Regions from separate parts of the Pannonibacter sp. Q-1 genome, predicted to be linked through region 2. Evidence: predicted binding sites of a transcription regulator. Region 2 holds the regulator's gene; each other region holds the start of a gene.
The links. Region 2 encodes LexA, which represses DNA repair genes until DNA is damaged. Its sites were predicted from a motif close to TGTTCNNNNTGTGTTCNG; they were not measured.

Region 1: a site for LexA is predicted at 6,222-6,239, ahead of ACVNHC_RS08380 (ATP-dependent helicase). Genes of this name have one in related genera too.
Region 3: a site for LexA is predicted at 2,180-2,197, ahead of ACVNHC_RS02230 (PA0069 family radical SAM protein). Genes of this name have one in related genera too.

Annotation. Positions count from the first base shown of each region.
Region 1 is NZ_JBSXNB010000003.1:81,963-89,924, forward strand. It holds gene ACVNHC_RS08360 (50S ribosomal protein L11 methyltransferase) at 1-749, opposite strand, end outside; gene ACVNHC_RS08365 (ATP-binding protein) at 813-2,210, opposite strand; gene ACVNHC_RS08370 (response regulator) at 2,207-2,923, opposite strand; gene ACVNHC_RS08375 (hypothetical protein) at 3,102-3,572, shown strand; gene ACVNHC_RS08380 (ATP-dependent helicase) at 3,710-6,190, opposite strand; gene ACVNHC_RS08385 (trypco2 family protein) at 6,568-7,149, shown strand; gene ACVNHC_RS08390 (S1 family peptidase) at 7,222-7,962, shown strand, end outside.
Region 2 is NZ_JBSXNB010000002.1:158,483-166,444, reverse strand. It holds gene ACVNHC_RS04740 (polysaccharide biosynthesis protein) at 1-724, shown strand, start outside; gene ACVNHC_RS04735 (O-antigen ligase family protein) at 836-2,131, shown strand; gene ACVNHC_RS04730 (DUF983 domain-containing protein) at 2,223-2,660, opposite strand; gene lexA (transcriptional repressor LexA) at 3,114-3,836, opposite strand; gene ACVNHC_RS04720 (molybdopterin oxidoreductase family protein) at 4,167-6,269, shown strand; gene ACVNHC_RS04715 (helix-turn-helix domain-containing protein) at 6,497-7,441, shown strand; gene adh (aldehyde dehydrogenase) at 7,741-7,962, shown strand, end outside.
Region 3 is NZ_JBSXNB010000001.1:480,968-488,929, reverse strand. It holds gene ACVNHC_RS02240 (F0F1 ATP synthase subunit B family protein) at 1-255, shown strand, start outside; gene ACVNHC_RS02235 (ribonuclease HII) at 325-975, opposite strand; gene ACVNHC_RS02230 (PA0069 family radical SAM protein) at 1,036-2,160, opposite strand; gene ACVNHC_RS02225 (glycosyltransferase) at 2,267-2,953, shown strand; gene ACVNHC_RS02220 (DUF4344 domain-containing metallopeptidase) at 3,075-3,848, shown strand; gene ACVNHC_RS02215 (AraC family transcriptional regulator) at 3,894-4,964, opposite strand; gene ACVNHC_RS02210 (cupin domain-containing protein) at 5,200-5,700, shown strand; gene ACVNHC_RS02205 (flavin-containing monooxygenase) at 5,784-7,259, shown strand; gene moaB (molybdenum cofactor biosynthesis protein B) at 7,267-7,824, opposite strand.

The DNA of each region.
Region 1 (7,962 bases), on a different contig from region 2:
ATGGCATCGCCGGTCATGCGGGCGGAAATGCTTTTGGCCATCTGCATCAGCGGGCGGGCCAGAATGTTGGCAATCACCAGATCAAACGGACCGTACTCGGCAAAGCGCCGGTCTTCCACGCCAGCCGCCGTAAAGGTGCGCACGAAGTTGCCCACACCGTTCAGCACAGCGTTCTCAGCTGCCGTCTGCGTTGCCACCGGATCAATGTCGCTGGCAATCACCTGCTGGCGCGAGAGCTTGGCCGCAGCAATGGCCAGAACGCCGGTGCCGGTGCCGATGTCGAGAATCTTGTCGAACCGCCAGTGGCTGAGCAGCCGGCTGATTTCGCGCAGGCAGCCTTCCGTGGTGGCGTGGTGCCCGGTGCCGAAGGCAAGCGCGGCTTCAATCTCGATGCCGATGCTGCCCGCAGGAACCGTGCCCCGGTCATGGCTGCCGTGGATGAGGAAACGCCCGGCCGGCACGGGAGCCAGCCCTTCGAGGCTCTTCTCCACCCAGTTCAGGTCCTCAAGCACCTCGGCTTCCACCGGTGCGGCAAAGGCATCGGCTCCCAGCCGGTCCTTCAGCTCGTCGGCAGCCTCGTCCGGCTCCATGCCGAACATGAGGATTTCGACCGCCCAGACCGAGCCGTCCGGCACGAATTCATAGACCGTGACCGGATTGCCATCGTCCTCATAGGCCTGTTCCACGATCCCGTAGATACGCTTGGCTTCCAGTTCGGCGGCACAGATCCGCACTCTCACAGTCTGCATGAAATCCTCGGCAGCTTGGCAATGACGTGGCCGATATAACGCCAGCGGCCCCAAACAGCCAGCCTATTCGGGCGCTGCTGGAGCGAGCGGCAGCGTTATGCGGGCCGTGAGCCCCCCAGCGGGCGTATCAAGCAGCTCAAGCTGCCCGCCATGGGCTTCCACGATGGAGAGCGTGGTCGACAACCCGAGGCCAAATCCGGTCCCCGCCTCCGACCCGATGGACCGGGCACTGTCCCCTCTCACGAAGGGCAGGAGCATGCGCTCCTTCTCGGAAGAGGAAATGCCTGGTCCATGATCGATGACGTCGATGACGGCCCTGCCATCCCTGGAAGTGAGCATCACCGTCACTTCGCCCTGTCCGTCAGCCGCATAGCGCAAGGCGTTGCCGGCCAGGTTTTCGACAGCCCTGACAAGCTCGCTGGGCCGGGCCAGAACCTTGATGTCACCCTCTGCCTCAAGCCCGATCACATGGCCTGCATCCTCATATTCATCCCGAATGCCTTGCAGCAAGCTGGGAACATCAATGCAGACGGAGGCTTCGCCGGTGCGGCCCTGCCGCAGAAACGTCAGCGCGCCATCGATCTGGGCTTCCATCACCTTGAGATCAGCAAGGCTGCGGCGGCGCTGGTCTTCATTTTCGATCAGTTCGAGCCGCAGGCGCAGACGGGTCAAAGGCGTGCGCAGGTCATGGCTGATTGCGGCCAGCATCTGGGTGCGGCGCTCGATCAGGTCGTGGATCCGCTGCTGCATCCGGTTGAAGGCAAGTGCCGCATCCCGCACTTCCTGCGGCCCGCGCGCGGCGAGCGGCGCCAGGATTGTGGTATTCTCGCCAAAGCTGGTCACCGCCTTTGACAGGTCGGACAAGGGCCGCACCAGAGTGCGCAGGGCCCAGATCAGCAGCATGGAAACACTGATGATCAGGAAGATGAGCAACTGGAAAAGAGGATCACCCAGGATCGGTGGCCTGTCCCTCGGCAGCATGTCACTTTCCACCAGCGTGCCGTCGGACAAGCGGAAAACCAGTTGCGGAACCCGGCTGTCATTGGCCTGATCATCCGGTCTCCCGCCGGATCCGTCCGCCCCGTCCCCATGCAGCAGGACACCGAGAAATTCGACTCCCTTTGTCACAGCTCCGGGTGCGAGCGGCCAGAAAGGCGGCAGCCGCTCCGTCATCTGATCGATCTCTGCCGAAGCAGAGATCGTCAGCTTCAGCTCCGGATAGTCAGCCCTGACGTCCTCCAGAATAGCTTGCCGGACAGCCGGATCAGCCTCATCAAGACGGACGGCCGCCGCCGCAGCGCGCATGGCATGCAGCGACAATTTCGCATTCGGCCCCTGAGGCCGGATCAGAGTGATCGCAGCGACTGCAAATATGACAAGAACCGCAAGAGATGAGATCATCACCAGCAGCATCTGCGGGGCAATGCGCTTCGGCCATAACCATGCCAGGGCCCGTATCAAGCTGGCTTCACCTCTCCAACGAACTCATAGCCACCGGCACGGACAGTCCTGATGAACTGCATCCGCGCGCCGGCCGCATCCATCTTGCTGCGCAGTCGGCTCACCAGAATGTCAATGTTGCGGCCCGTCATGCTGACGTTGATGCCCTGCGTCAGTTCCACCAGCTGTTCGCGGCTCAGGACACGGCCATGGCGCTCGCACAGCACCTGTAACAGATCAAACTCGGCCGGCGTCAGGCTGACCAGCGCGCCCTTGGGGTTGAACAGATGGCGCGTCTCGCAGTCAAGCACCCAGCCATCAAAGCCCAGCTTCTTGCCGGAGACAGCCGGGGTCGCCGCCCCCATTTCAACGCGGCGGAACATCGCCCGGATACGGGCAATCAATTCGCGCGGATTGAACGGCTTGGGCAGATAGTCATCCGCCCCGACTTCCAGACCGATCACACGGTCAAAGTCATCGGCCTTGGCCGAAACGATGATGATCGGAATACTGCTGGTGCCTCTCAGGCGGCGGCAGATGCTCAGGCCATCCTCGCCGGGCAGCATGAGGTCCAGCACGACGAGATCGATCCGCGCGCTGTGCAGCACACGCTCCATCTCGCCTGCATGGCGCGCGAGGCTCACCTTCCAGCCCTGACCCGTCAGATGCTGGTCAATCAGTTCGCCGATTTCGGGGTCGTCCTCGACAACGAGGATATGTTCAGTCTGTTTCATGAGCCGCAATATGACTCAACTGCGCCGCATTTCAATTATTTTTCGTCGGTTATTTCTTTTGACTTCCGTAGTTTCTTTAGAAAAATAAAGAAAAGAACGAGAAATAATTCATTAATTTCGCATTAACCTTTGCCATTCACTGTTCATTATATTGCAAGCAAAAGGAAAGGCTGCAATCATGATGTCCATTGGTGCATCGGGCATTCAGTCTCCCCAGCAGTATTTTCAGTCCAAGCTGACGGAGCAGGTAAGTTCCGGAGAAATCACGTCCAGCGACATGGACGCAATGCTTTCCGCGCTGGAAGCTATTGATGGAGAAATGGGGCCTGGCGGCTCCGCGCCATCAGCTCCGCCCAGCCAGGGCGAGATGCAGGCAAAGCTTGAGAGCCTGCTGTCTGAACAGGTGGAAGCCGGCACGCTGACACAGGACCAGGCGGACGAACTGGCGTCCCTGTTCGAAAGCGGTGAAATGGCCCCTCCCCCGCCTCCGGGCGGCGGCGGCATGCCGCCCATGACCGAAGATGATGACACCACTGAGGACATTCTGGCGAAACTGCTGGAAGAACTTCAGACAAAGACCGGCTATTCAGCGTCCGGAACAAACACGGTAGCGTCTTCCACATCCCTTATCGTCGACTATACCGCCTGAAACTCTGCATGCGGCGTCAATAACAGGGGCAGGGTTAGGCCAGCGCATGACAGGGCGCTGGCCTTTTTTCTGCTGATCCGGCGTACGGCGCCTGATCCACGACAAGGCGCGATTCGCCGGCATCGAAAGACTTGGCGTCAATGCCGCTCGACGAAACTGTCGATCACCCGCTTCTCGCCGGCCTTCTCGAAGTCGATGGTCAGCTTGTTGCCCTCGATGGCCCGGATCGCGCCATAGCCGAACTTGATGTGGAACACCCGTTCACCGATCTCGAACTCCGAGGGCTTGTCCGCCACGGAGCGGGCCACAAGCGCGCCCTCGATGGTCAGCGGGCCTTGCGCGCGGCTGCGGGCAGAGCGCATGTCGCCACGCCGCCCGTAATCCTCGCCGCCCGCCCGCGCCTTCTGCGCCCGCTGCCAGCCCGGCGTCGAATAGGTGTTCTGGAAGGCATCACGGCTGTCGAAGCGTGACACGCCGTAGCTGCCGCCCCCGCCATAGCCACCGCCGCTGTAGCCGCCATAACGGCTGGAGCTTTCGACCACCTCCACATGATCCTCCGGCAGCTCATCGAGAAACCGCGAGGGAATGCTCGACTGCCAGGAGCCATGGATGCGCCGGTTGGAGGCGAACCAGATCTTCGCCCGCTGCCGTGCCCGGGTGATTCCCACATAGGCAAGCCGCCGCTCTTCCTCCAGCCCGGCCCGGCCGCCGTCGTCCAGTGCCCGCTGATGCGGGAAGAGCCCCTCTTCCCAGCCCGGCAGGAACACCGTGTCGAACTCAAGCCCCTTGGCCGAATGCAGCGTCATGATCGAGACGGCATCGGCAGCGTCGGCCGAATCCCGGTCCATGACGAGGGCGATATGCTCGAGGAACCCCGGCAGGGATTCGAACTCTTCCATGGAACGGATGAGTTCCTTGAGGTTGTCGAGCCGGCCCGGCGCCTCGGCGGACTTGTCCTGCCGCCACATGGCCGTGTAGCCGCTCTCGTCCAGAATGATTTCCGCCAGTTCGGAATGCTTGACGCGGGTGAGCTGCGCTCGCCAGCGGTCGAGATCCGCCAGCAGATCCGTGAGCGCCTTGCGCGCCTTGGGCTTGATTTCTTCCGTGCGGCACAGCTGCGTTGCCGCCTCGATCAGCGGAATGCGCTGCGCCCGGGCCAGTTCATGCACGATCTTCAGCGTCGCCTCGCCAAGGCCGCGCTTGGGCGTATTGACGATGCGCTCGAACGCCAGATCATCGGCCGGCTGCACCACACAGCGGAAATAGGCCATGGCATCGCGGATCTCGAGCCGCTCGTAGAAGCGCGGGCCGCCGATGACCCGGTAATTCAGCCCCAGCGTGATGAAGCGGTCTTCAAACTCACGCATCTGGAAGGACGCGCGCACCAGAATGGCGATCTGGTTAAGCGAATGCCCCTTGCCTTGCAGAGCCTCAATTTCATCGCCGATGGAGCGGGCTTCTTCCTCCGAATCCCAGGCGGAAGCGACCGTCACCGGTTCGGCCTCCGGGTCCTTGTCGTCGGTGAAGAGCGTCTTGCCCAGCCGCCCCTCGTTATGAGCGATCAGATGCGAGGCCGCGCCGAGAATATGCGCCGTGGAGCGGTAGTTCCGCTCCAGCCGGATGACGAGCGCGCCGGGAAAATCGTGCTCGAAGCGCAGGATGTTGTCCACCTCCGCCCCGCGCCAGCCGTAGATCGACTGGTCGTCGTCACCCACGCAGCAGATATTGGCATTGCCCTGCGCCAGCAGCCGCAGCCACAGATACTGGGCGACGTTGGTGTCCTGATACTCATCCACCAGCATGTAGCGGAAGCGGCGCTGGAAATCCTTCAGCACATCCGGCTGGGTCTTGAACAGGGTGATGCAGTGAAGCAGCAGGTCGCCGAAGTCCGCCGCATTGAGCACGGACAGCCGGTCCTGATATTCCTCGTAAAGCTTGCGCCCCTTGCCATTGCCGAAGGAGCGCGCCTCGCCTTCCGGAATGTCCTTCGGCGTCAGGCCACGGTTCTTCCAGCTGTCCACCTGCGCGGCAAACATGCGCGCGGTCCAGCGCTTTTCATCCAGCCCCTCGGCCTGGATCACCTGTTTCATCAGGCGCAGCTGATCGTCGGTGTCGAGGATGGTGAAGCTGCTCTTGAGGCCCACCAGCTCCGCATGGCGGCGCAGGATCTTCACGCAGATGGAGTGGAACGTGCCGAGCCACGCCATGCCCTCCACGCCCTCGCCCACGTAACGGGCGATACGCTCCTTCATCTCGCGCGCCGCCTTGTTGGTGAAGGTCACCGCAAGGATCTGCGAGGGATAGGCCCGGCCGCTTGCCAGAATATGCGCGATGCGGGTGGTCAGAACCCGCGTTTTGCCGGTGCCAGCTCCTGCCAGCACCAGAACCGGCCCGTCGGCGCTTTCGACTGCCAGCCGCTGTTCCGGGTTGAGCCCTTCGAAATATTCCGGCGCCCCGCCCTGCTGGCCAGCCCCCTGCCGCGCCGCCAGAGCCCGCGCCGCAATGCCGCCGCCCTGCGGCCTGTGGGCCGCAACAGGCGCAGATCCCGGCCCAAACCCGGCATCATACTCAGCGTCAATATCGCTCCAGTCGTCGGAAAAACCGGGAGGCACAGTCATTCATCCAGCCAGGGTTCGGGTGCATTTCATGGAGAACAATATAGCAACAATCGCGGCAAGAGCGAGGCTTTGAGGGGAATATAATGGGGGAAAGGGTGCCTCATCAGAGGCCCGCTCAAACCTGTCGCCCTTCCAAGGCCGCCGAAATGCTGGGCCGTCTTACGCTTGGATTGCAACAAATCTTATCGAGACGCTGCAGTCTTGCGTAGCCGGAATCAAGGCGGCAGAGGAACGTTCTGTTCCTCAAAAGTCATAAAAGCCTGCTGCATCAGATATTTGGTCACCTTGCAATCAAAAGGTTGCAAAAATTATGTACCACAATTAAATTCTGATAACTTTACGGAAGATTGGCACTCTAACCGGCATGGAGGAAGCCCATGCAAAAATTCAGAGCCTTTCGGATGGCCATTTGTCTTGCTATGGCTCTCGCAACAGTGCCAACAGGTGTTCTGCATGCGCAGGAACAGACTGGCGTCGTCCTAAATCGACTGCTAGCCGATACTCGCGATACACTGATCCGGGTGAAGCGTGACACCGACGGCACACTGAAGCTGAAACAAGCAACCTTGCAGTTGCAAACCAGCCTGCAAAGTGAAGCAAGTGGCAAGATCAAGCTCGTCGTCGTCTCTTTCGGCAGTTCTGTTGCCAGCGAGGCTGTACAGACCCTGAAGCTGGTGCTTGCACCACCCGGCGATGGCGACACCACAAAGGTGTCCTCAACCTCTGACGGCCTCGCTGAGGCAATTCTCGCCGGCTACACCGCAAGCCTTGGTGCGCGCAACGCCACGCCGCCCCTGCACCTGAAAGAACTGCAAACCAAGGTAAAATTCGTCGTCAAGGCAGAGGCAGGCGCAAGCGGTGGCCTAGTGTTCTTACCCGTTACTGTCGATCTGGCGGGCAAAGTTGCCTCCAGTAACATTCAGGAGATCGATCTGGTCTTCTGCGTTGATCGCTGCTGAGCAAAGGAACCGCATCGACAGGCCTGCACTGACGGTAACGGGCAACAACCGCAGCATGCATGGAGGGCAACCATGAATGTTACCACCAGTTTAAAGCCGAACTGCGACCATTGTGCAAAGACTGACCTGCGGCACCGGTTCGCTCTAGCCGCAACCTTCTTCCTGACACTCGCATTTTTCTGCCAACCTGTAGCAGTGAAGGCCCAGCCAGCCTGTGGCACAGAACTAGGATTAGACTTCGGCCATCCGCAACTGGGCCAAAGTGAATGGCGGGATCTTGCCCATGCCTTGCTGAGAGTGGAGAACGGCACCAGTAATGGCACAGGCCATGGCACAGCCTTCCTAATCGACAATAAACGTGGAATTTACCTCACTGCCGCCCATGTAGTCGAGGTGATTGAAGCCGGAGAGATGTCAGCCAACGGCCGTGCCCCGCTTGCCGGGCGCAATCCTATGCTGGCCAGAGACCCGCTGCCGCTCCGTGTCCTTGCCAAAGTCATGACAGAAGCACCGCAGGGCCAACTTCACCCCTTGCATGAGGACTTTGCAGTTCTGCAACTCATCGATCCGACACCAGTTACTAGCATCACGCCGTTCGAACTGGCATTCGAGCGGCCGGGCCGCAGCACTGGTTTCAGATTCTACGGCTATGGCCTGTCGAATTCGCAGGACTTGACACCACGAGCTTCTGCTGTGCCACAAAATTTCGATCCCCATTCGCCAGCTCCCTTGTACCGGCTCGCTGGTGAAGTGCGCGAAGGCGATAGTGGAGCTCCGGTCTTTGATGACAAAGGTATCGTCTACGGCATTGTC
Region 2 (7,962 bases):
GACCCGCAATGTGGCTGATGCGGCCGTTGCCTGTGGTGCCCGTGCGATGGTGCAGATTTCGACCGACAAGGCCGTGCGGCCCACCAGCATGATGGGCAGGACCAAGCGGATCGCGGAAGCCTATTGCCAGGCACTGGACATCAGCGGCGTCGACACCCGGTTCATCACCGTGCGGTTCGGCAACGTGCTGGGATCCAACGGCTCGGTCGTGCCGCTTTTCAAGCGGCAGATTGCCGCCGGCGGTCCGATCACGGTGACGCACCCGGAAATGACGCGTTATTTCATGACGATCCGGGAGGCGACCGAACTGGTGCTGCAGGCCGCTTCGGCCGAAATCGGACGCGAAGAAACACGCGGGCGCATCTTTGTCCTCGACATGGGCGAGCCCGTGAAGATCCTGACACTGGCAAGAACGATGATTTCCCTGGCGGGACTGCGGCCGGATGAGGACGTAGCCATCAAGTTTACCGGTCTGCGTCCGGGGGAAAAGCTTTATGAAGAGCTGTTTGACGCCAACGAGATGACCACCCCTCACGATGCAGAGGGCTTCTTTGTCGCCTCCGCCGGCATCATTCCGCTCGAGCGTTTGACGTGGCATCTGGAGCGCCTCGGCAACAGTGCGGCTGCCGGTGGGGAAGATCAGTGCAAGGCGATGCTGATCGCCGCGCTGGGTGAAGTCGAGGCCGGAAGCCCCGTTCAGACCGCGATGCCCCGAATGCGTTGAACCGCAAGCTCCGGGTGGCGGCTGCTGTGGTGCGGTTGGGCAATTTCAACGCATGATGCGCCTGCATCGAAAGACCTGAGTGAAGAGACTTTTTTAAAGGGAATTGCCGTTTTGACTGAGGTTGCTCAAAAACTGGCCGGGCGAAACCGCGGCAAGCCGGTGCAGGCGCTCGAATTCCTCTTCGTATCGGTATTTGCAGCGCTTCCGCCTGTCCTGACGGTCGCCCGGGTGTCTCCGCCGTTGTTTCTGGGGCTGGCCGCTGTCTTTCTTGCGGGGCTGGCGTGGTGTTACCGCGGGCAGGCAATGTTTGAGGGCCTGGGCTCGAAGATCCGGTCTCCCTTGCTCCTGGCGGGCCTCGCCTGTACAGCCTTCATGCTGATCTCCGTTACCTGGGCGCCTGTCCCGGTACAGGCGAGGGGGCTGAGTTCGGCATGGGGTTTCCTCTTCTCGGTCCTTGTCTCAGGCCTTTTGTGGCTATGTGTCTGTGCCTTGCCGGTTCCGGTGCTTGACCGTCTTGCAGGACGGATCGGAGCCGCGCTTGCCATCTCTCTGCCGCTGACGGCTGTTCTGATTTTTGTTCATTTCCTGACCGGCGGCGTGCTGAATGCAGAACTTCGCGCCGATCCTGACAACTACGTTCTGAACCGCGCGGCCGTCGCTATCGCCATGTTCCTGCCGTTTGCAGCTCTCGTGGTCTTGAAACAGCGCCGCCGCTTGCCCCTGGCCGGACTGCTGGTGTTTGCAGCTGTGTCATGCTTTCAATCCGACAGCTCGTCGGCGCAGCTCGGCGTGCTTGTCATCCTGCTGTTGACCGTTCCGGCCTTCGTCTGGCCGCGGGCTATCTACAGGGTCGTGACCGGTGGCGCTCTTGTGACCTTTGTCTTGATGCCGCTCATTGTCGGCCATGTGAATGACATGATCCCTCAGGCCGTCCACGAAAAGGTCGGCTACACCTCGCTGACCATACGCGGGCTCATCTGGACGGAATATGCCAATTTGCTGCCCGGGCATGTCTGGCTGGGATATGGGATGGAAGCCTCGAAAGTGGCAGACGAATTGCCCGAAGCTGCCGGATATTCACCTGAGAGAAAATACCTGCTTGGTTTCGGGCACAGCCATAACGCGCCGTTGCAAATCTGGTTCGAACTGGGGCTGGCCGGGGCGGCTTTGTTCGCTGCAGCGCTTGCCCTGTTGTTCCGCCGCGCGGGCCACCTTCTGGGCGCGAGCCTCGCGGCGGCAACCGTCACTCTGGCCGTCACCTACAGTGTCGCGGTTGTGAGTCATGGGGCATGGCAGGGCTGGTGGTTCAGCCTGATGATCCTCACAGCGGTGCCCTTCATGGTGAAAGGGCGGGCTGAAGCAGTCCGGTCTGCTCCGGAGCTTGCTGCCGGCTCTCAATCCGCCTGACTCATTGGGAGTTGGACAAATCCTTGCGGCGCAAGAGCCTTTTCAAGGCGTGAGGTGTGAGCATCGAAACTCCTGGCATGAGGCGGCCTTTTCAGGTTTCGGGACCGGGCCTTGCTCCTCCCGCCGTCTTGTCTTCGGCCGGGGTATCCGTCACCAGCCTGCCTTCCTCGGCCTTGTAGATATACTGGCTTGCTACCAGCCAGCCCTTGAGGGGGCGGAGGGGCGGAATGCAGGTGAGGAGGAGCAGCGGCAGCGTTGTGAAGAGGTGGACCCAATAGGGCGCCGTGTAGGCAATTTCCAGCCACATGGCGAAGGCAACGCTCGGAACGCAGGCAAAGCAGATGACGAAGAAGGCCGGGCCATCCGCCGGGTCGGCGAAGCTGTAGTCAAGGCCGCAGACTTCACAGGACGGGGCAAGGGTGAGAAAGCCCTTGAACAGATGCCCCTGACCGCAGCGCGGGCAACGGCCGCGCACGCCGACATGGGCGGGCGACTGGGCTGGCCACTGGCCGGATGTCTCGATGGTCATGAGGGCCTCCTTGTGCTGGCCGGCTTGCGGCAAATCAGGATAATTCCTTACCCGCTAACTGCGGCGCAGACGCGTCCGGAGCAAGATGCGTTTTGACGCAGGGGGCAAGGGGAGGGCAGGTCAGCTATTCCTGTGCCCGGCGGGAACTTGGTCCGAGCGCTTCTGCACCGCCCGTATCAAGGCTTTGAGTGGTTGGCGCAACATGCCTGGAGCCCTTTCGATGAAAACGGAGCGGCCAGCCGTGCTCTGGCTGCCTGTTTTCACGCGATTCCGGACGCAAACCCGGTGCCGCCTTTGCCGGAATTGCTCTTGCATGCGTGCAGCCACCGCACGGGCCCGCCCAGTTGCCGGTGACGCAAGTCTGCCGGGTGCGTGCCGCGTGCTGCCATAAACAGAAATGCCGGAAACAGTGTCTCCGGCATTCTTCAAGCGTGTCGAACGGGCGGCAGCGGCTCAATACTGCCGGAACAGGGCCACAAGCTTGCCCTGGATGCGCACGCGGCCGGGGCCGAAGATGCGGGTTTCATAGGCCGGGTTGGCAGCTTCCAGCGCAACGGAAGCGCCCTTCTTGCGCAGGCGCTTGAGCGTTGCTTCCTCGTCGTCCACCAGTGCCACGATGATGTCGCCGCTCTCGGCCGTGTCGGTCTTGCGGATCAGCACCGTGTCGCCATCCAGAATACCAGCTTCGATCATCGAATCACCGCGCACTTCCAACGCATAGTGCTCCCCGCGGCTGATCAGCTCGGGTGGCACGGAGATGGAATGGCTGTGGGTCTGGATCGCCTCGATCGGAACACCGGCAGCGATGCGGCCCATGACCGGGATGGAGGTGAAGTGAGGGGCGGTTTCCGCAGCCGGGGCGGACGGAGCGGCGGCCGGGGCAGATGCCTTGCCGAGCGATCCCTCGATCACCGACGGCGCAAAGCCCTTGCCGCGCGGCGAAGACAGGCCCGGCGTGACCGAATCCGGCAGGCGGACCACTTCCATGGCGCGCGCCCTGTTGGGCAGGCGGCGGATGAAGCCGCGCTCCTCCAGCGCCGTGATCAGACGGTGAATGCCGGACTTGGACCGGAGGTCCAGTGCGTCCTTCATTTCGTCAAAGGACGGCGGAACCCCGGATTCCTTCAGGCGCTCATGAATGAACATCAGCAGTTCGTGTTGCTTGCGCGTCAGCATGTGAGGTCCCCGTTGGAGGGTCTGGTACAAATCATGAACGTACCTTAGCTGTTCTCACTGTGTTCCACAAGTCTTAAGGTGAGGTTAGCGGGATGTTCCTGTCGCATGCACTCAAGACAACACACCGCCGCTGCGCCTTTTCCCGGCAGAACGGTACCTTGCGTGCAATTGCCTGCGGGCCCGGCTTGACTTCATGCGCCGGTGTCCCGAAAGCTGGCGAAAGAAGAAGACACAGCTCCCGCGCTGCCTGCGCCCCGCAGGCGGCCTCACCCTGCCTTAGGCGGCATTCTGCTCTGGGGCGGCGCCACCGGGACCCCGAAAAGACCGAAGATGAACAAGCCTGTCACCATCACCGCCCATTCCGCCTGTCCGCATGACTGCCCCTCCACCTGCGCGCTGGATGTGGAGGTGACGGCAGAGGGCCGCATCGGCCGCCTGCGCGGGGCGGCGGACAATCCCTACACGGCGGGCGTCATCTGCGCCAAGGTTGCGCGCTATGCGGAGCGGCTATACCACCCGGACCGGCTGCTGACGCCAATGGCCCGCGTTGGGGCGAAGGGGGAAGGGCGGTTCGAGCCCGTCTCCTGGGACGAGGCACTGGACCTTGTTGCCGCGCGATTCCTGGAGGCGGAGGCGAAGCACGGGCCGGAGACGGTCTGGCCCTATTACTACGCCGGCACCATGGGGCTGGTGCAGCGCGACAGCATTCATCGCCTGCGCCATGCCAAGGGCTATTCGCAGCAGTTTTCCTCGATCTGCACCAATCCGGCCTGGACCGGCTATGTGGCCGGAACCGGGCTTCTGGCCGGGCCGGATCCGCGCGAGATGATGAAGGCCGACCAGATCATCATCTGGGGCACCAATGCGGTCGCGACGCAAGTGAACGTCATGACCCACGCCATCACCGCCCGCAAGACGCGTGGTGCGAAGATCATCGTGGTTGACGTCTACCGCACCGAGACCATGAAACAGGCGGATATCGGCATCGTGCTGAAGCCCGGCAGCGATGCGGCGCTGGCCTGTGCCATCATGCATGTGCTGTTCCGTGACGGTCTGGCTGACCGGGAGTATCTTGCCCGCTACACCGACTGCCCGGATGAGCTGGAGGCGCATCTTGCCACCCGCACGCCGGAATGGGCGGAAGGGATCACCGGCGTTCCGGCTGAAGAGATCACGCAGCTGGCCCGGATGATCGGCGAGGTGAAGCGCACCTTCATCCGCCTTGGCTATGGCTTTACCCGCAGCCGCAACGGCGCCGTCTCCATGCATGCGGCGGCCAGCATTGCAGCTGTTGCCGGCTCCTGGCAGTATGAAGGGGGCGGGGCCTTCCACAACAACGGGGCGATCTACAGGCTCGACAAGTCGATGGTCGAGGGCAGTTCCCTGCGCACCGGCACGAGGTTCCTCGACCAGAGCCTCATCGGCCGCGTGCTGACGGGGGACCGTGAGGCGCTGGCCGGCGGCCCGCCGGTGACGGCGCTGCTGATCCAGAACACCAATCCGGTCTCCGTCGCGCCGGAACAGACACTGGTGAAACAGGGCTTTGCCCGCGAGGACCTTTTCACCGTCGTGCATGAGCAGTTCATGACGGACACGGCGCGCTATGCCGACATCGTGCTGCCCGCGACCCAGTTTCTGGAGCATGACGACATCTACCGGGGCGGCGGCCACCAGTACATGCTGTTTGGCCCGAAGCTGACGGAAGCGCCGGGTGAGGCGCGGGAGAACATATTCGTTATCAACGAACTGGCGAAGCGTCTTGATGCAAAGGATCATCCTGGCTTCCACATGAGCGCCCGCGAGCACGTGGACTGGATGCTCGTCAATTCCGGCTATGGCACGCTGGCCGAACTGGAGGCCGGGCGCTGGAAGGATCTGCAGCCGGACTTCCGCACCGCCCATTATCTCGATGGCTTCGGCCATGCGGACGGCAAGTATCACTTCAAGGTGGACTGGGGCTTCACCGCTGCGCCCAACCGGCCGGAAGACGGCAAGCCCTTTGGTGCCCACGCCGCCATGCCGCGCCTGCCGGATTACTGGAACGCGGTGGAAAATGCCGACGCGGAGCATCCGTTCCGGCTGGTGACGGCGCCGGCCCGCTCCTTCCTCAACTCCAGCTTCACCGAAACGCCTGGCTCCACCAAGAAGGAAGGCGGCCGGCCGGAGGTCTGGATGCGTCCCGATGAAGCCGCTGCTGCGGGGCTGGAGGATGGCGCCCGCGTCATCCTGGGTAACCGGCGCGGCGAGGTGCGGCTGCATCTGCGTCATGTGGAGGGGCTGGCCCCCGGCACGGTGGTGTCGGAAGGCATCTGGCCCAACACGGCCTTTGAAAACGGCAATGGCATCAACACGCTGATCGGCGCCGAGCCCATCGCCCCCTATGGCGGCGCCGCCTTCCATGACTGCGCCGTGTGGGTGCGCCCGGCTTCTTGATTCGTGCCCGTTAAGCTCCGGATGGCGTGCGGGTGCACAAGCTGCTAGTCTTTCCCGGCGGCACATTGTGCGTGCGGAGCCTTGAGGCAAGCGGATGGGAGAGAGCCGCGCCTTGTGAAACAGGTTATCCGCGCGTCTTTGCCAGCCGCCTCGGGACCATCTGCGCGAGCCTTGTTCTTCCGGTCAAGGAGCGTGCGCAGGAGAGGGCCTTGCGGGAGGAACCAGACATGCCCACGGTGACGTCTCAGCATCAGAGCCGCATCGAGGCGGCGCTTGCCAGCGGGCAGGCGGCGCGCTCGCCCATTGCCGCATCCTGGGCCCGCTCGGCCCATCTTCATGGCCTTGATCCGGTGAAACGCCGGGTGGAGCCGCGCCTGACGGCGCAGGAACTTGCCCTCGTGCGCGAGCGCATGGGCGGGCTCGTGGCCACCGCCGCGCCCCATCTCGACTGGCTGTTCCAGACCATCGGCGGCCTTGGCGCCTGTGTGGTGCTGGCCGACGCGGAAGGCATCGCGGTGGAACGGCGCGGCAACCCGTCCGAGGACCGCGATTTCGCAGCTTCCGGCCTGTGGACCGGTGCCGTATGGTCCGAGGCGGAAGCCGGCACCAATGGCATCGGCACCTGCCTTGCCGAGGGCAGGGCGGTGACGATCCACCGCGACCAGCATTTCCTCGCCCGCAACATTGGCCTCACCTGCACCTCCGCCCCCGTGCATGATGCCGGCGGCCAGCTGGCGGCGGTGATCGATGTGTCCACGGCCGAGCAGGATGTGTCCGCCGCCGTGCTCAGCCTCATCAGCCAGACGGTGCAGAACACGGCGCACAAAGTGGAAGCCGACCTCTTCCATGCTGCTTTCCCGAAGGCCCGTGTGGTGCTGGTTCCGGGCGGCGGCACGCATGGCCTTGCCGCGCTTGTGGCGGTGGATGAGGATGATCTCGTCATCGGCGCCACACGCGGGGCGCGGGCTCTGCTGGGCCTCACCGCCGATCCTGCTGCAAACCCGCGTCCGCTCGCCGATCTTCTCGGCCTGCCGGTGCATGAGCGGCTGGAGGATGCGGAGCGCGCCGTCTTGCACCGGGCGCTGGCCCGGGCCTCGGGCAACGTCTCCGCCGCCTCCCGCGCCCTCGGCCTCTCCCGCGCGACGCTTCACCGGAAACTGGCGAAGGAGTGAGGGGGGCGAGTGCGCTCAGGCATTTGCCACGCTCAGCCCCGGTCCCAAATACCTAGGATAGGCCGGGGCCTGTCAGGCGGGCATGGATTTGCCCCTCACCGCAGCGTCGCCCGTGGTGACGCCGGATATGGGGCGCGACTGTGCTTCCATCTGACACTACCCCACAAACCCGCCATCATCTGTCGCAGAACTGCGACAGGGCACGGGCAGGCGTTCCCGGCCATGGCTCCTCAGACCGTCCGCCGTGCGTCAAGCTCTTCCCATGGCCGCGAGGAGGCGGCCCGTTGGAGGAGACAAGCATGAACATTCAGGCACAGGCGGATTTCCGCACCGTTTCACCGTTCCGCGAGCGCTATGACAATTTCATCGGCGGCAAGTTCGTGCCGCCGGTCAGCGGCCGCTACATGGACAACATCACCCCGATCACTGGCGCCAGGATCTGCGAGGTGGCCCGTTCCGATGCCGCCGACATCAACGCCGCGCTGGATGCCGCCCATGCGGCGCGCGAGGCCTGGGGCAAG
Region 3 (7,962 bases), on a different contig from region 2:
GAGGCCCGTGCAGAGGCAGAGCAGCTGACGCTGGAGACCACCCGGTCTCTGGAAGAGCTGATTGCCCGGCGCACCAAGTCTGCCGAAGACAAGATTGCCCAGGCCGAAGCCCATGCCATCGCGGAAGTGAAGGCAAAGGCTGCTGATCTGGCGATCGCCGCTGCTGAAAGCATGCTGGTGTCCAAGGTGACGGGTTCCGTTGCCGAGGACCTGACGGCCAAGAGCATCGAGCAGGTCAAGGCTGGCCTCAACTGAAGCCTGCCGGATCACTGATCTCATGAAAGCGGCCCCTGCGGGCCGCTTTTTTGTTGGGTAAGGTGAAGCTCAGTCCCGCACGGCAGCGGCCACGGGCCGGAATGACATGCGGTGCAGGGGGCAGGGGCCGAGCGCCGTCAGGGCGGCGGCATGGGCGGGCACGCCATAGCCCTTGTGAACGGCAAAGCCATAGCCGGGAAAAAGGCTGTCTGCCCGTTCCATCATCCGGTCACGGGTGACCTTGGCAACGATGGATGCCGCAGCAACGGCAAGGCACCGCCCGTCCCCCTTGATCAGCGCCTGCCCGTCTACCCCTAGCCCCGGCGGCACATCGCGGCCATCCACCAGGACATAGCCAGCTTTCCGGGAGAGACCCGCCACGGCCCGGCGCATCGCGTCCAGCGTTGCGGCACGGATGTTCATCCGGTCGATTGTGGCGGCCGAACTGCTGGCAACGCTGACGAAAGCCGTGGCACAGATCTCGTCATAGAGGGCATTGCGCCGGCTCTCGGTGAGTTTCTTGGAATCGTTCAGGCCCACTGGCAGGTTTGAGTAGTCGAGGATCACGGCAGCGGTGACGACCGGTCCGGCCCACGGTCCGCGCCCGGCTTCGTCCACGCCGCAAAGCGCGCCGCCGAGGCCTGCGGCATGTCCGGCTTCAAGCGCGGCATCCAGTGTGTCGCCGAATCGCAGATCAAAAAGGGAGGGGGCCTTGCTCATGGAGCGGATCGTGATGATTCCCGGCGGCAATGCAAGAGCAAGGACCTGTCCCGTAGCAGATCAGAACAGGGAGAGCTGCACGCCGCCCACCTGCGGCGGGGTGAAAAGCTCCGTGTTCAGCTTCTTGCGCCGCTGATTCAGCCCCAGCCGCTTGCAGGCGAGGCTGAAGCGCTGGCCGATCTGCTGGGCATAGGGGCCGAGCCCGCGCATCCGCTGGCCCCATTCGGCGTCATAGTCCTTGCCGCCGCGCATGGAGCGCAGGATGTTCATCACATGGCGGTAACGGTCGGGCCGGTTGCGCAGCAGCCAGTCGCGGAAGAGTTCGGACACCTCCAGCGGCAGGCGCAGCAGAATGTAACCGGCCTCGGTGGCGCCATGCTCTGCGGCGGCTTCCAGCAGTGCCTCGATCTCGCTGTCCGTAAGGGCCGGGATCACCGGCGCCATCATCACGGAAGCCGGGATGCCCGCTTCCGACAGCCCCTTCAGCGCGCCAAGACGCCGGTGCGGGGCGCTGGCGCGGGGCTCCAGCGTGCGCACCAGGTCCTTGTCGAGCGAGGTGATGGACAGCGCCACCTTGGCCAGACCCTTCTCCGCCATGCGCGACAGGATGTCCGCATCGCGCAGCACCAGCGCCGATTTGGTGACGATGGCGACCGGGTGATTGTAGGTCTCCAGCACCGTCAGGATCTCCCGCATCAGCTTGTAGCGCCGCTCGATGGGCTGGTAGGGGTCCGTGTTGGTGCCGATGGCGATGGTGCGCACCTGATAACCGGGCCGTGCCAGTTCCCGCTCCAGCAGTTCGGCTGAATTGGGCTTGGCAAAGAGCCGTGTCTCGAAGTCGAGGCCGGGGGAGAGGCCCATGAAGGCATGACTGGGCCGGGCAAAGCAGTAGATGCAGCCATGCTCGCAGCCCCGGTATGGGTTGATCGAGCGGTCGAAGGAAATGTCGGGCGAGGAATTGCGCGTGATGATGGTGCGGGCCTTTTCTTCCTGCACCGTGGTCTTCAGCGGCGGTAGATCGTCCGGCGTCTCCCAGCCATCGTCAAAGCCTTCGCGCTGCTGGCGCTCGAAGCGGCCGGGCATGTTGAGCGCGGCCCCGCGGCCGCGCCGCAGATCCTCATCGAGGCGCAATGCGGCCATGGCAGCTTCACGGGTGTCCTGTTCCGTCTGATCAATCCGCGCCATGCTTCAACGACTCTCCAATGAGAACATAAGCGGAACATTAGCTGAAAATGCAAGCCGGGCAAGGCCTCTCTCGCCAGACCCCCGAAAAGGCGCTACAACCCGTTTCATGATCAGTGTTGTCCTTGCCACACATGACAATGAAGCCCAGCTGGCGCATGCGCTGACGGCCCTTGTGCCGGGCGCGGCGGATGGCCTCGTGCGCGAGGTTCTGGTTGTGGATGGCGGCTCGTCCGACGCCACGCACAAGGTCGCGGATGCGGCCGGTTGCGAGTTCGAGGTGCTGGCGAAGGGGGAGGGTGCACGTTTCGCGCACGGAGCGGCGCTGGCGCGCAAGTCCCCCTGGCTGCTGTTTCTCAATGCCTCCACCGTGCTGGAACACGGCTGGCATCAGGACGTGCAGACATTCATCGAGCGGGTGGAGCGCTCCGGTCAGGCGAACCGCTGCGCAGCCGCTTTCCGGCTGAAGCTGGATGCCTTCGGCTTCGGGGCGCGTCTGTCCGAGTTTGGCGCGATGCTCCGCAGCCGGATGCTGGCGATGCCAAACGCGGATCAGGGGCTGCTGATTTCACGCAGGTTCTACGAGGAACTGGGCGGCCACCGGGATCTGGCCGGGATGGCGGATTTCGATCTGGTCCGCCGCATTGGCCGCAGCCGCATCCGCCTGCTGCGCAGCAGCGCCATTGCCGGGATGCCGGGCGGGGAGGCGCGGACGGGACTTCGCCGCGCCGCTGCCCGCATGGCCGTTGCCGCGCTGCGCGTGCCGCCAACCCTTGCGGCGCGGCTGCACGGCTGACCGGGATGTTTCTGCGCCTCCCAGGTGCCCGGTGCCGTCAGGCAGCAGCGGCCCTGCCGGGAAGCGGATATGTGATTGACGGGAATGTGGCACCAGCTCAACGCCGGAGTTCTATGCTCGAATGAGGCTCATTGCACTTGCGCTCGCCTTTGCTCTCGGCTTGGCTGCGGCACGCGGAGATGAGGCGCGCGATAGCTTCATCCAGTCCAACATCATTTCAACGCTTTACCACGAATTCGGCCATGCCCTTGTGGATGTGCTGAAGCTGCCGGTTCTGGGGCGGGAGGAAGATGCGGCTGACGCTCTGGCCACGCTGCTGATCCATCAGCTGTGGGAAGAGGATGCGGCGGTTACGATCGTCTATGATACGGCCTATGCCTACAGTCTGGCCCATGACGAGGCGGAGCGGGAAGGCGATGGCCCGGTCTATCACGGCCAGCACGGAACGGACCTTCAGCGCTACTACATGCTTATCTGCCATTTCTACGGCGCCAATCCGGATGAGCGCGCCGAAGTGGCACGGGAGCTGGAACTGCCCGAGGAGCGGATGGAGGACTGTCCCGATGAATGGGAGCTGATGGCTTCCTCCTGGGGCAAGGCGCTTGATGCCATCGAGAAGAAATCCGGGAACAAAGGCAAGCTGGTGCTCGTGCCGGGAAAGGGCGGCGAGCCGGCCCGCTCGCTGGTTGCGGCGGAAATCAAGGATCTCAACGCGCTTTTCAGCTTGCCGGTGACGGTGCAGGTGCGGATCGAGGAGTGCGGTGAGGCCAATGCCTTCTACTACCCGGGCGACAAGGCGATTGTCGTCTGCACCGAATATGCCGAGGATCTGGGCCGCATGTGGGACGAAGCCCCTGATGAGACACAGGACGAAACAGCCGGCACCGGGGAGTGACGGCGGCGCTCCCTGGCACGCGTCTCTCGCTGCTGGCGCAGCTTTTCAGCTGGTGCTTTTGCGCAGTGCCCGCAGGGTTTCAGCGGGTGTCTCGCCGAAGAGGTCCCGGTAGGCACCGGCGGCCCGACCGGCATGCTGCAGCCCGCAGGCCTGCATCAGCGTGGTGATATTGGCCGTTCCATCCCTGCGGCCGCGCGCGGCCATCAGGTGCTGGCGCAGCATGCTGAGCCGCCGCTCCTGAAGCGCCTGCGATATCGTCTGGTCCCGCTCGGCCTGAAAGGCGAGCTGCAAGGCGCGCAGGCTGTAGCCGCAGGCGCTGGCCAGCTCAGCGAAGTCAATGGGATCTGCCAGATGGGCATCGATGTAGTCGAGCGCCCGTGACACTTTGTGCCCGGCGCCCGCGATGTCCTGAGACGTGGCGCAAAGCCTGTCCCGCGCCGTGCCTGCATGGGTCCACAGCAGCGCATGGGTGGTGGACCAGCCCAGCCGGTTCAGCGCCTCTGCTCCGGCCAGATCGCCGCGCGGGATCTGGTCAGCCAGCCGGGCCAGCGCAAGGATTTGCGCCCCCAGCGTCCGCCCCGGCTCGCTGTCGAGCCGCAGCTGCGGATCAAAGACGATTTCCTGCGCCTCGCTCCCCGTCAGCGCGGCGAACATGTCCTCCACCGCCTGCCGCTCCAGCTTGAGGATCACCTGCCCGCAGCTGGCCTTCCAGCGCATCAGACTGGGCCGGGTGGGAGAGAGAACGGAGGCCGCGCGTGCGGCCCCGGTTGTGACCATCTGGCTGCCGATGCGCACTTCCGCACCACTGGTCAGCGGGATCTGCACCAGAAAGAACCGCTCCAGAAAGCCCGGATCAATCTCCACCTCGCCGCCATAGGCAACATAGTTGATGGAGCCGCCGGAAAAGGCGCGGCTGTTGTGGCAGGCGAAGAAGTCACGGCCATGATCGCGCGGACGCAGGCGATGGGAGCAGAAAATCCGCCCGACCTCCTCCGCCGCCTGATCCACGTCCTGCGTCGCCACCCGGGCGTGGCCGGAAAGTGGCATCTGGATCGCTTGCATCTGCATGGCTTGCACCAGCGTTTTCTGGCCCGTCCCCTCGGCTTTTTCGCTCATTCCTGGACCAGTCAGTACAAATGCTAACACCGGACAGCCGGCGAAGGGAAGCGGTAACCGGCGGTTTTTCGCGCAGCGCATGGAGCCTTTCGCCCAGCGGATAGACGGGAGGGGTCAGAAGCGCGTCTCGTAGGGGCAGGCCGGAGACAGGCATGGGGCAGGACCCCGTTACAAGTGCCGCCCGGCCCTGAGGAGAACAGCGCGCCCGCAACGGGCCAGGACGGAGAGAACCAGCATGAAGACCGCCATTGCGAACATGGTTCAGGTGAACACGGAACCCGGCATCACCCGCGCCGGAACCGGCCTTGACGACGTGGAGTGGAGCATTCTCGGCCATACCTACTGGATGAAATCCGAGGGCGAGGCCTGTTTCTCCTTTGAAACGCTGGACCCGCCCGGCACCTTCGTGCCGCCGCATGTCCATCCGACGCAGGATGAATTCATCTATGTGCTGGAAGGCCGTTTCGATCTTTATCTGGGCGGCGAGCACCATGTTGCCAATGCGGGCGATGTGGTGCGCATGCCGATGGGCATTCCGCACGGCTATTACAATCTCACCGACAAGCCCACCCGCGCCATCTTCTGGGTGTCGCCTGCCCGGCGCCTGCGCGAGCTCTTCGACAATCTGCACAATGTGGGTGATCCGGCTGAAGTGGTGCGCCGCTCAGCCCTGAGAGAGGTTCACTTCCTGCGCCCGGATGAAATGACCTTCGATCCTCTGACCCTGAAGATCTGACGGCCCCCGGCCAACGGGAAAAATCAGGCGTCCGGTGCGGCCGGAGCAGTCCGGCCCGCCGTGCGGGACAGGAGATTTCGATCATGACCAAACGCAAACAGGTCTGCGTCATCGGCGCGGGCGTGAGCGGGCTTGCCGCCGCGCATGCCTTTCAGGAGCAGGGGCATGTGGTGACCGTGCTGGAGCGCAGCCACGAGCTTGGCGGCGTCTGGGCGCCGCACCGCTCCTATCCAGGCATCCGCACCCAGAGCCCGAAGGATCTTTACCGCTACACCGATGCCGCCATGCCGGAGGGGTATCCGGAGTGGCCGTCCGGGGCGCAGGTCCATGCCTATCTGGAAAGCTATGCCAGAGAGAAGGCGCTGCTGCCGCTGATCCGGTTCAACACCAGCGTCACCGGTCTGTCCCGGCGGGACGGCGGCGGCTGGTGGGTGGAAACGGGCGAGGGCCGCACCGGCTATGATTTCGTCACCATCGCCAGCGGCGTCTTCAGCGACCGCAACGAGCTGGTGCATCCGGGCATGGATGAATTCAGGGCAGGCGGCGGGCAGATCCTGCATTCCAGCGAATACACCGACCCCGCCTTGGTGAGAGGCCGCAAGGTGGTGATCCTCGGCTTCTCCAAGTCGGCCACCGATGTGGCGGTCAATGCGGTGCAGCAAGGGGCAGCCTCCGTCACCATCGTCTATCTGGAGCCGGTCTGGCGGGTGCCCTATCACTTCGCCGGGCTGATCAACTTCAAGCGCATCCTTTATTGCCGCGCCTCGGAGGGCATGTTCCCCGGCTGGGAAATGTCCTGGGGCGAAAAGCTGCGCCATGCGCTGACCAAACCGCTGGTCTGGGCCAACTGGCGGGCGCTGGAAAGCCTGCTGACCATGCAGTTCGGGCTGAAGAAGCTTGGCATGCGGCCAAAGCAGCCGATCGAGAACGGCATTGCCTGCGGCCTGTCTCTGGCAACGGAAGGCTTCTACCCGATGCTGAAGGACGGGCGAATCAAGGCCATTCAGGGTACGATTGCGGGATACGAGCCGGGAACGGTGATCCTGTCGGCCGGAGACCGGCTGCCGGCGGATGTTGCCCTTCTGGCCGTCGGCTGGAAGATGGGCGTGCCCTTCCTGCCGCAAGAGGTGCGCCAGAAGCTGGTGGAGCCGGACGGGCAGTACAGGCTGTACCGGCTGGCGGTGAATCCGGATGTGCCCGATCTGGGCTTTGTCGGCTTCAACTCCTCCTTCGCCACGGTGCTGACCAGCGACATGGCGGCCCGCTGGCTGGTGCGCTATGCCGATGGCAAGCTGGCTCATCAGCCCTCAGGCCGTGAGATGAACAGCTGGATTGACCGGCATCTGGAATGGCGCAGGACGGTGCGCCCTGCGGCCAAGGGCTATGGCGGGCTGTGCTCTGCGCCTTATCACTTCCGCCATCTCGATGATCTGCTGGCGGACATGGGGGCGGTGCAGCGCAGGCGCGCCAACCCGCTGGCGGAAGTCTTTCTGCCGCCGGATGCGGATGCCTACCGCAGTTATCTCTCCACCGTCCCTGCCTACAGTCTGGAAACCTGAAGTGGCGTCAGGCCTGCTGCAGCTTGCCGCGCTTCAGATGCTCATCGAGGCGCGGCATGATTTCGACGAAGTTGCAGGGCATGTGGCGGTAGTCGAGCTGCCACTTGAGAATGCCGTCCCAGGCATCCTTGCAGGCGCCCGGCGAGCCCGGCAGCACGAAGATATAGGTCGCGCCCGCAACGCCCGCTGTCGCCCGTGACTGCACGGTCGAGGTGCCGATCTTCTCATAGGAAATGCGGTGGAAGACATAGGAGAAGCCTTCCATCCGCTTCTCGAACAGCGGCTCAAGGGCCTCCGGTGTCACATCGCGCCCGGTGAAACCTGTGCCGCCGGTGGTGATCACCACATCCACGGTGCTGTCCGAAATCCAGCCGCGCACGGCCTCCCGGATGGCATCGATGTCATCCGGCACGATGCGCCGGTCCGCTAGCGTGTGGCCAGCGCCCGCAATCCGCTCCACCAGCACCGTGCCCGAGCGGTCATCCTCCAGCTGCCGCGTGTCCGAAACGGTCAGCACCGCAATGCGCAGGGGGATGAAGGGGCGGCTGTCGTCGATGCGGTTCATGGCTTGGTCCTTGCGATCTTGATCTGCTGCGACAGATAGGGCGTCCGGGGCATCTGCGCCAGACGGGTCATGGGTGGGCTTGCCATCAACAAAATTGCGTCAGCAGGGCATGAGAAGAATTTTTGCTGCTTATAGGTA